DNA from 2 places in the Ruegeria sp. BE3 genome. Region 1 is predicted to be linked to the other one. Evidence: riboswitches for the same ligand, from Rfam matches in the RefSeq annotation. Region 1 holds a riboswitch; the other holds the start of a gene.
The links. A riboswitch is a leader RNA that binds a small molecule or an ion and turns the genes downstream of it on or off. The one in region 1 is predicted to bind cobalamin.

Region 1 (5,427 bases):
GCGGTCCAAAGCGGCGCGCTTGATCCGTCCCGGTTGGAGCGTTGGCGTAAGTTGCGGCGCGAGGATCAGCGCAACTCGGAAACCATCGCTCAATCCCGGGCGCGGGACAAAGCGTTCGGCAAGATGGTGCGCAGCGTCACGCAGCAGAAAAAGTCACGCAAGAAGCTGTGAGGCAACGCCCCGTCTGGTCAGTCGATCAGGCGGGGCCAGACCGCTGCGTTGCGTCGGGCGAACGCTCCGATATGTCCAACTTTTGGCAAACCAAATTCCTGCGGCGACAACAGGTGACGACGGGCATTTGAGCCGTAAAGATCAGCCAGCCGCCACACGGCGGCGGGTGGTACCATCTCATCATCTTCAAAGGCGAACAGATCAACACGCCCGCCTGCAGTGGACCAGCGAGCCTGAGGCAGCGTCTCTCCGATCTCGGGCAGATAGCTGTCGGGAGCCGTGCACCACTTGCGCCACTGCCAATAGACAGGCGCGGGCAGGTCTTCACCAAAACCGACCACCTTGCCTGGCAAATATCCCAGAGCACGGACCAATAACGGCACATGGCCATACCAGAACAACGCAGCCAGCGCGCGGTAAGGCCACGGGTGATCTTTGAGCGTCACCAGTCCTGAACAGACGCAGATCATCCGATCTATCTGTTCGATATCCGACTGCACCGGCCCAAGCATCGCACCAAGCGAGTGGCCAATACTCCACAGCTTGGCACCCGGAAACCGAAGCCGCATCTCGGCCCGTGCGGCAGGGATATCGACCAGCGCCCAGTCTGCCATTGTCACGGTCGAGGCCTTCTGCGACCCGGTCAGCGAGTGACCAAAATCCCGGTAGTCGTAGGTCAGGCAGGCTATTCCGCGCTCAGCTGCCAGCCAACGCGCAAAATGCTGATAGTAATCTCGTGGTACACCTGTGGCATTGTTAATGACCACAACCGTTTCCGGATCGGTCGCAGGCCGATACAAGCGGGCGGACAGCATCGCGGGCCCGGCGGGGAACCGGAACTCCTCGGTCATCACGGTTTGCTGAGCGTCCAACATCTGATCCTCATGCGTTATCTGAACCGATCAGTTCACTCGATCGCGTTCGAGTCAAGGTTGACGTGGCTGGACCAAAGGTAAGCTTGTGGCATTCAATCCGCTTGACTCGGGAAGTGCGCAACCGCTAGCGATGTGGTGATGGTTCCCGCTCCCTCGTTCGAGGCCGGGATGAAAAGGGAACACGGTGCGGCCCTGCCCGGTAATATCCGGAACGGACCAAATCCGCGACTGCCCCCGCAACTGTAAGCGGAGAGCAATGCCGTAGCGCCACTGGCCTTGAAGGCTGGGAAGGTCGGCAAAGCGATGACCCGCAAGTCAGGAGACCTGCCATCGGAACCGAAACTGAAACTCGGGCGGGGTGTCCGGGCAGGTCCAGACTGCACTGTGCTGTCCCACCTGTTTCACACCCTCAGCCCACGCGCGGAGGGCGCATCATGATATGGAAAACCGGAACCCACCAGTTCTCGGCAACAATTTGCCAAAGGACGGGGAAAACCTGTCCGGCTTTGGCGCGAATCGCACGGGCGCTGGCCACCTCGATGGCGGAATCAGCCCCTGCGGCAACTACAGAATTCGAGATTCAGGGCAGTAGCGAACTGGCGCATTGTACGGATGGGTGCACCGCCCGTTTTCGCGCGCGCGCCGACGAAGTCAGAGTGTTCTGCGGTGCTGGATCAGACGACGCGATTGAGCATCTGGACAGCTACGCAGACCTTTTGTTCGGCACCGAGACCGCAGCACTGTCGACAAGTATCTTGTCGAACCCGCCATGCGCGATGCTCGAAGTGTTGACGCTTGCCCAGACTACGTCGGTGCAACCCGAATACCGACCGTCTGCCTGACAAGTCAGCCCACAGCCAGAATACCGGCGGGCGCGATCGCCCATTCCATCTGCTCGTCGGTTTCAACAGCGCAGGGGCGCAACGCGCGCAGCCTTTGCAACGCTGCATCCGGATGCTCGCCGCATTCTATCATCAAACGCAGTACAGCCATGCCAGATCGACCACATCCGCCCTTGCAGTGAACCAAAATGCGCCCGCCACCGGACAGCGCATGACGCACTGCGGCACTGGCTTCTACCCAACGCTCGTCCACCTCGGGTGATGGCGTGCCATAGTCCTCGACCGGCAGATGAACCCATCGGCAGGCGCGGTTCCGAACGTCGATACCGAAATCTCTGGCGCCATCGAGTATCATCTCGACCTCGGTTGCCATTGAAAGGATCAGGCCGGGCTTCCAATCGGCGACGGCATCCAGATCGCCTTGATAATCGCCACCCCGACCCGGCATCGATGTCAGCGCGAGCGTTCCTCCGCCAACCTGAAGTGCATGGATAACCATCTGAGACATTATACGTTCCCCCCGAAACGTTAATCAGAAGATCTTTCTACGGGTCTTCAAGTGTCTGATCTTAACCGCCCCGTCCCGCATTCCAAAACGAAAATCATCCGGTCGGGCGGTGGACGCGGACGGCGGCGGCCTCTACGCTGCGGCAGAACTCGAATCCGCGAAAGCAGACATGACCGACACGCCCAGCCCCGCCTATCAGGTGCTTGCCCGCAAATATCGCCCAGAAACCTTTGCCGATCTGGTTGGCCAGGACGCCATGGTCCGCACGCTGAAGAACGCGTTCGAGGCCGACCGCATCGCGCAGGCCTTCATCATGACCGGCATCCGCGGCACCGGTAAAACCACCACCGCCCGGATTATCGCCAAGGGCATGAATTGCATCGGCCCGGATGGCGAAGGCAAACCCACCACCGAACCTTGCGGCCAGTGTGAACACTGCGTGGCCATCATGGAAGGCCGCCATGTCGACGTGATGGAGATGGATGCCGCCAGCCGTACTGGCGTGAATGATATTCGCGAGATCATTGACAGCGTCCGCTATCGCGCCGCCTCGGCCCGCTACAAGATCTACATCATCGACGAGGTCCACATGCTATCGACCAGCGCCTTCAACGCGCTGCTCAAGACGCTTGAGGAACCGCCCGAACATGTAAAGTTCATCTTTGCCACCACCGAGATCCGCAAGGTTCCGGTCACGGTGCTTTCTCGCTGTCAGCGCTTCGATCTGCGCCGGATCGAGCCCGAAGACATGATCGGCCTGCTGCGCAAGATCGCAGATGCCGAAAGCGCGCAGATTGCCGAGGATGCGCTGGCGCTGATCACACGCGCCGCCGAGGGCTCTGCCCGCGACGCGACCTCGTTGCTGGATCAGGCGATCAGCCATGGCGCGGGCGAAACCAGCGCCGATCAGGTGCGCGCGATGCTGGGCCTGGCGGATCGCGGCAGGGTGCTCGACCTGATAGATATGATCCTGCGCGGCGACGCTGCCGGTGCCCTGACCGAGCTCAGCGCCCAATATGCCGAAGGGGCAGACCCGCTGGCCGTTCTGCGTGATCTTGCCGAGATTACCCATTGGGTCTCGGTGGTGAAGATCACGCCAGACGCCGCCGAAGACCCTACCGTCTCGCCCGATGAGCGCGCCCGGGGCCAGCAGATGGCAGATGCCCTGCCGATGCGCGTGTTGACCCGCATGTGGCAGATGCTGCTGAAGGCACTCGAAGAGGTTGCCGCCGCGCCCAACGCGATGATGGCCGCCGAAATGGCCGTGATCCGCCTCACTCATGTGGCCGACCTGCCCAGCCCTGAGGAGTTGATAAAACGCCTTCAGGATGCGCCCATGCCTCCTCCAAACGGAGGGCCGGGAGGCGGCTTGCCGGCAGCCACGCAGAGCAACGTCTCAACCCCCGTTGCGACGCAAACGACCTATGCGGCAACGCGCAACCCAGCTGGCGCGCCCTCGGCAGCGTTGGCCCAGGACGTGGCGAACGCTCTGGCCCGCTACCCTACTTTCGACCATGTGGTCGAACTGATCCGGATCAATCGGGACGTCAAGCTTCTGGTCGAAGTTGAAAACGGTGTACGTCTGGTCTCCTATCAGCCGGGTCGGATCGAGTTTACTCCCGCCCCCCATGCGCCCGCGGACCTTGCCCCTCGGCTCGGATCAGCTTTGCAGCGCTGGACTGGTAATCGATGGGCCGTGACGATTGTATCCGATGGCGATGCAGCAACGATTGCTGAAATTCGCGATGAGGCAGAATTGGCGCTGAAGCAGGTGGCCACCGAACACCCCTTGGTTCAGGCGGTGCTGGCGCAATTCCCGAAGGCCAAAATCACCAAGATCGAAACCCCTGAGCAACGCGCGGCGCAGGTCGAAACCGAAGCCCTGCCTGAGGTCGAAGACGAATGGGACCCGTTCGAGGAGGATTGAGGTCGAGGCGATACCTGTGAGGCTCAACCGGCGGAAGGGCCTTCCCAAAGACTTTGGCGACGGACGGGACGCGCCTCGCCCCTTGTGCCGGGTCCGCGCCACCCGTATTTAGACGGCAACGCGATTTACAGGAGAATATCGATGCTCAAAGGACTCGGCGGTCTGGGCGACATGGCCAAGATGATGAAATCCGCACAGGACCTGCAGACCAAGATGACCGAGATGCAGGAAGAGCTGAACAATCTGATGGTTGTTGGCGAATCCGGTGCCGGTCTTGTCAAAGCCACAGCCACGGCCAAGGGTGAGCTCAAAGGGCTCGATATTGACCCATCGATCTTCAACGGCGACGACAAGGAAGTGGTCGAGGATCTGATCCTGGCTGCGATCAAGGATGCGCAAACCAAAGCCGCCGAGCGTTCGCAGGAAGAGATGGCCAAGCTTACCGAAAGCATGGGCCTGCCCGCCGACATCAAGCTGCCGTTCTGATAGGCACTCCTGACGGAGTCGAGGCCGGGCACCCAAGTCCGGCCCATTTGCAGGAGAACGCGCAGTGAGTTCGAACAGTGACATCGACAATCTGATCGACCTGATGGCCAAGCTGCCGGGCCTCGGCCCCCGCTCGGCCCGCCGCGCGGTGCTGCACCTGATCCGCAAACGCGCCTTGTTGCTGACGCCGCTATCGGACGCGATGCAACAAGTAGCCATCACCGCCCGCGAGTGCCTGAATTGCGGCAATGTGGGCACCACCGACATCTGTGACATCTGCGACGCCGAGGCTCGCGCGACCGGAGAGCTGTGCGTGGTCGAGGACGTCGCCGACCTTTGGGCAATGGAGCGCGCCGGGGTCTTCAAGGGTCGCTATCACGTTCTGGGCGGGACTTTGTCTGCTCTGGACGGGGTCGGCCCGGATGAATTGCGTATCCCGCGGTTGAAGGATCGAGTTGTGGCCGAGGGTATCACCGAGATCATCCTTGCCCTAAACGCCACCGTCGACGGTCAGACCACCGCTCATTACATCGCCGATCAGTTAGAGGGGCAGGTACGCCTGACCTCGCTGGCGCAGGGTGTGCCGATTGGGGGCGAGTTGGACTATCTGGATGATGG
Region 2 (5,427 bases), on a different contig from region 1:
AGGTGGGACAGGCATTCTCTTCGATGTGCTGAACCTGTTCGTCGGTGAAGCGGTCGTCAGCAGCGGCGACCATCGCATCCACAAGGTCGATCTTTTTGGCATCCAGATCAGCGATATCGATCTTACCAGCCTCCATCGGGCCACCCGAGACAAAGATCGCCGGGATGTTCAGACGCATCGCGGCCATCAGCATACCGGGGGTGATCTTGTCGCAGTTCGAGATACAGACCATCGCGTCGGCGCAATGCGCGTTGACCATGTATTCCACCGAATCCGCGATCACCTCACGCGAGGGCAGCGAATACAGCATCCCGTCATGGCCCATGGCGATGCCGTCATCGACCGCGATGGTGTTGAACTCTTTCGCGACACCACCGGCTGCCTCGACCTCGCGCGCGACCATCTGGCCAAGGTCCTTCAAGTGGACGTGACCGGGCACAAACTGGGTGAACGAGTTTACGATGGCGATGATCGGTTTGCCGAAATCATCGTCGCCCATACCGGTGGCGCGCCACAAACCGCGGGCACCGGCCATGTTGCGGCCATGGGTAGAGGTTCTGGATCGGTACAATGGCATGATGCTGTTTCCCTTTTGCCTCGGGTTGCATGTCTTGGGGTTCGTGCGTTATAGCGCACGTATCACATGTGCGCTATAACGTACAAGAGGATTCGGAAGTTGATGATATGGCACCGGACGACATAACGCTGAAATTACGGGACGTGCGGACGGCGTCCGGGCTGAGCCTGTCGAAGGTGGCTGAAATGACCGGGGTCAGCAAAGCCATGCTGGGCCAGATAGAGCGCGGCGAATCCAGCCCCACCATCGCGACCTTGTGGAAAATCGCCAAAGGCTTCCAGCTACCACTCAGCGCGCTGATCGATACGGCGCTGGGCGACCCGTCTGTTTTCCAGACCGTGACCTTCCCCGGGACCATAGAGGTCAAGATCGTCTTTCCCTTCGACCCCGCCCTAGGGGCCGAGACATTTCACGTCAGCTTGCATCCGAACCAAAGCCACGAATCCCCCGCCCATGCCGCTGGTGTGACCGAGGAGGTGTTTGTTCTTTCAGGTACGCTCGAGATTCTACGCGATCGGGAATGGGTATCTTTGCAGGCCGGACAGGGCTTGCGCTTTGCCGCTGATATCCCCCATGGATACCGCGCGGGTGCAGAGGGTGCCGCATTCCTGAACATGCACCACTACGCCCAGCACAACGAGTATTCTGAAAACGGCAAGGCCCATTCATGACTGCAGTTCTCGACAGCCTCACCATCGTCGACGCTATTGGCTCGTTTGGGGCTTTGATCGTGGTCGCGGCCTATTTTGCGACACAGATGCGGATGATGAACTCTGACGATCTCGCGTTTCCGGTGGTGAACCTCTTGGGGTCGGTTCTGATCGTCTATTCGCTGCTCGAGAATTTCAATCTGGCGTCGATGCTGATCGAGGGGTTCTGGATTCTGATCAGCATGATCGGGATCATTCAGCATTTCAGGTTGCGCCGCGCAAAGTAGTGCGCGGCGCGGGATGTTTAGGCTGCGCTGAGAAGACGTGGCGTGAACAGGCCGAGCTTGTTCAGACCCTTCATGGATTTCGCAGCCGCAAGAACGGCAAGATCGGCCAGGGGCTCAATCAGGATAACCATCATGTAAGCTCCGCCAAAGCTGGCCACGGCGGCGATGTTTTCGGCACCGAAACCCTGACCGTAGAACGCCCAGAAGGCCACCCATAGTACGACACCACCCTGATAGGCGGTCGACAGCGCAAGTGCCTGAGAATACTTGAGGTCAACATAGGCCGTATTCGGCGCAATGACGCGGTTTGCCAACGCCTGCAGGGCAAACAGAGGCACCAGCAACGTCGTCATGTTCATTCCGAACTGGGGCAGATCGAAGGGTGCCAAGAAAAACCCTTGAACAAAGAGGCCCAGGATCAGACCAATCGCAGCCGGGGCGGCACCGAACAAAAGAAACAGTGTCGAGCCCAGAATAAAGTGCACCTCTGACACTCCCACCGGGAAATGAGGCAGAACTTCAAAGAATGTGAAAACAAGGCCGGTTGTCAGGGCAGACCGCACTGCAAGGCTTGCAACACCACTGTTTTTGACGCTCTCCCACGCCAGCTTCAGACTATAAAGCCCTGCCCCGGCCGCGGTGGCATAGCTCAGGACAAGTTTGGCGCCGTTAACGACGCCCGGTTCGATATGCATAGTTTGTTCTCCTTACCGTCACACCCGACGGTAGAAACGTGTTGAAATTGGGCGGATGCCCGGTTTGTGCATGGCAGGTCTCCTGACTCGCGGATTAGGATCGATCCCGGCCTTCCCAACCGATCATTTCGGTCAGTGGCCCTGATGGGGCGATACTCCGCTTACAGTTGCGGGGGCAGTTCCGGAGTTGACAGGATTTGTCGCACCGGATTCCCTTTTCATCCCTCTGGGGAAACTCCATTGGGAACCATGTCGCACAGATTTCTGCCACAGAATGCTGCCTGTCAAGCACGCCAAGCATGTGGTTGGAAAAAAACGTTCCCCGCGCGGGTTCTGAGCTGCGGCGTGACTTGAACGTTTGGCCGTGCCCATATAGGGAAAATCCAAGCTCGCTCAGGGGAGGCTTTGATGCAGGACGATCCGAAAACTCTCGTATCCACAGACTGGCTGGCCGCGCATCTCAAGGACCCGGATCTGCGGATTCTGGACGGGTCCTGGTATCTGCCCGCGCAGAACCGCGATGCGAAGGCCGAGTATGATGCAGGCCATATCCCCGGTGCGCGGTTCTTTGACATTGATGACATTGCCGATCACCGTTCGGACCTGCCGCATATGGCACCTCCGGTCGAGAAATTCATGTCCCGCCTGCGGGCGATGGGGGTGGGCGACGGCCATCAGGTCGTGGTCTATGACGGGGCTGGGCTGATGTCTGCCGCACGCGTCTGGTGGCTGTTCCGTTTGATGGGTCAGGACAATATTGCCGTTCTGGATGGGGGGCTGCCGAAATGGCAGGCCGAAGGTCGCGAGATCGAGGACCTGCCGCCCGTCGTTCGCGATCGCCATATGACCGTTCGCGTACAAAACCATCTGGTGCGTGACGTGACGCAGGTTTCAGCTGCGGCCAAGCTGAACGATCATGAGATCATCGATGCGCGCTCAACTGACCGCTTTGCCGGAACAGCGCCAGAACCACGCGAAGGTTTGCGCTCGGGTCATATTCCGGGCTCTCACAATGTGCCCTTTGGTACGCTGCTGAATGCAAATGGCACCATGAAGTCGCCCGAAGAGTGCCGCGCCATATTCGAGGCCGCAGGCGTAGATCTGTCGAAACCCGCAATCACATCCTGCGGCTCGGGCGTCACGGCTGCGATCCTCAGCCTTGCGCTTGAGCGCATGGGTAAAAAAGATCATTCGCTTTATGACGGCTCCTGGGCTGAATGGGGTGCCTTCCCAACCCTGCCCGTCGCAACCGGAGAGAACTGATGTTCGAGAACCTCAAGCCACAGCCAGCCGACAAGATTCTGGCGCTGATGCAGATGTATCGCGATGACCCGCGCGATCAGAAAATTGACCTGGGGGTTGGCGTTTATAAAAACGCTGAGGGCATCACCCCGGTCATGCGCGCCGTGAAAGCGGCTGAAAAGCGCATTCTGGAAGAGCAGGAGACCAAGGCCTATACCGGTTTGGCCGGTGACCCAGCCTATGCCGATGCCATGATCGGTCTGATTTTGGGTACATCGGTCCCGCGCGCCAACATCGCCGCCGTGGCGACGCCGGGCGGCACCGGTGCTTGCCGTCAGGCGTTTGAGATGATCCGCATGGCCAATCCGTCGGCCCGTGTTTTTGTGTCTAACCCGACTTGGCCGAACCATCTGTCGATCCTGAATTATCTGGGAATCGAGACGGTCCAGTATCGTTATTTCGACGGTGAAACCCGCGGCGTCGATTTCGACGGCATGATCGAGGACCTGAAAACCGCCAATGCGGGCGATGTGGTTCTGCTGCACGGCTGCTGTCACAACCCGACCGGAGCCAACCTGAACATGGTGCAGTGGCAGGAGGTCGTGAACCTGATCAACGAGCGAGGCCTCGTAGCGATGATCGATATCGCCTATCAGGGCTTCGGCGACGGCCTTGAAGAGGATGCGCAGGCGACCCGTCTGGTTGCCTCATCGGTCAAGCGTTGCCTGATCGCGGCGTCCTGCTCGAAGAACTTCGGCGTCTACCGCGAACGGACCGGTCTGCTGATGGCGATCAGCGACGATGCGGCGCAAACGGCTCTGAACCAATCGACACTGGCTTTCCTGAACCGTCAGAACTACTCGTTTCCGCCAGATCATGGTGCGCGCGTGGTAACGACGATCCTGAATGATGACGCGCTGCGCGCCGACTGGGCCGCCGAGCTGGAAGAGGTCCGCTTGTCCATGCTGGGTCTGCGTCAGCAACTGGCTGACGAATTGCAACGTCTCAGCGGGTCGGATCGTTTCGGTTTTGTCGCACAGCACCGCGGCATGTTCTCGCGCCTTGGTGCGGCACCTGAACTGGTCGAGCAACTGCGCAACGATCACGGGATCTACATGGTTGGCGACAGCCGCCTGAACATCGCCGGTCTGAACGCGACCACCGTGCCAATTCTGGCGCAGGCGATTGTAGACGTCGGGGTCTGATTCCAACGAAAATGGTTTGCTGAACGCTGCGCAAACTAGCTCAGCGTTCAGTGAGATTTGTATTGGGTTTTCTCAAAGTCATCTTACCCGCTCGGCTATGACCATATTTCTTTGTTACCAGCGATGGCGGAGACAACTGCCTTTGCACGTTGCTCAACTCCTGGCATATAGGAAAGGCCCATATGCTCAACCTCAATGTATATCAAATAGTTGGCAACATCAGTTTGGGTGCTACCGTTGCGCAGTTGGCCAGCTACTGACATAAGATACGTATCGTACTCATCCGCGAAGGGTTCGGATTGCTCATCTCGCCAGCAATCTCCGGGGGCTAGTAACCCAATAGGATCCCAAAGTGACCATCCTATGTCGCGTAGCCGGGGTAAATTAATTCGAGGATTGCGAGAAGAGTGCATTGCTGTCGCCATTCAATTGTTCCCCCCAGACGGTTTCATAGGGGCACCATTTTGAAAAGCGGCACTTCGACGAAATACAATTCTCGGGGATAAATAAAAAAACCGGGCGCGGACGCCCGGTTTTGATTGTGCTTTGATGGGGAAGTTTAGCCCTTCGAAAACTCCGGATAGGCTTCCATACCCAGTTCCGCCATGTCGAGGCCGTTGATCTCGTCCTCTTCGCTGACGCGGATGCCAAGAGTGGATTTCAGGATCACCCACAGGATCAGCGCGCTGACAAAGGTGAACACACCGTAGGCGACAATGCCGGTCAGCTGAGTGATCAGGCTTGCTTCACCGTAGAAGATCACGGCAATGG

Region 2: another riboswitch for cobalamin. It lies ahead of ACR0AZ_RS07645 (energy-coupling factor ABC transporter permease); the one in region 1 lies ahead of ACR0AZ_RS16090 (hypothetical protein).

The regions. Positions count from the first base shown of each region.
Region 1 is NZ_JBQFTW010000007.1:124,452-129,878, reverse strand. It holds gene rsgA (ribosome small subunit-dependent GTPase A) at 1-171, shown strand, start outside; gene ACR0AZ_RS16095 (alpha/beta hydrolase family protein) at 189-1,046, opposite strand; cobalamin riboswitch at 1,169-1,392, shown strand; gene ACR0AZ_RS16090 (hypothetical protein) at 1,481-1,888, shown strand; gene ACR0AZ_RS16085 (protein-tyrosine phosphatase family protein) at 1,893-2,396, opposite strand; gene ACR0AZ_RS16080 (DNA polymerase III subunit gamma/tau) at 2,566-4,323, shown strand; gene ACR0AZ_RS16075 (YbaB/EbfC family nucleoid-associated protein) at 4,465-4,809, shown strand; gene recR (recombination mediator RecR) at 4,874-5,427, shown strand, end outside.
Region 2 is NZ_JBQFTW010000002.1:57,588-63,014, forward strand. It holds gene ilvD (dihydroxy-acid dehydratase) at 1-577, opposite strand, end outside; gene ACR0AZ_RS07635 (helix-turn-helix domain-containing protein) at 685-1,248, shown strand; gene ACR0AZ_RS07640 (CBU_0592 family membrane protein) at 1,245-1,514, shown strand; gene ACR0AZ_RS07645 (energy-coupling factor ABC transporter permease) at 1,532-2,209, opposite strand; cobalamin riboswitch at 2,265-2,476, opposite strand; gene sseA (3-mercaptopyruvate sulfurtransferase) at 2,618-3,472, shown strand; gene ACR0AZ_RS07655 (amino acid aminotransferase) at 3,472-4,656, shown strand; gene ACR0AZ_RS07660 (ammonium transporter) at 5,216-5,427, opposite strand, start outside.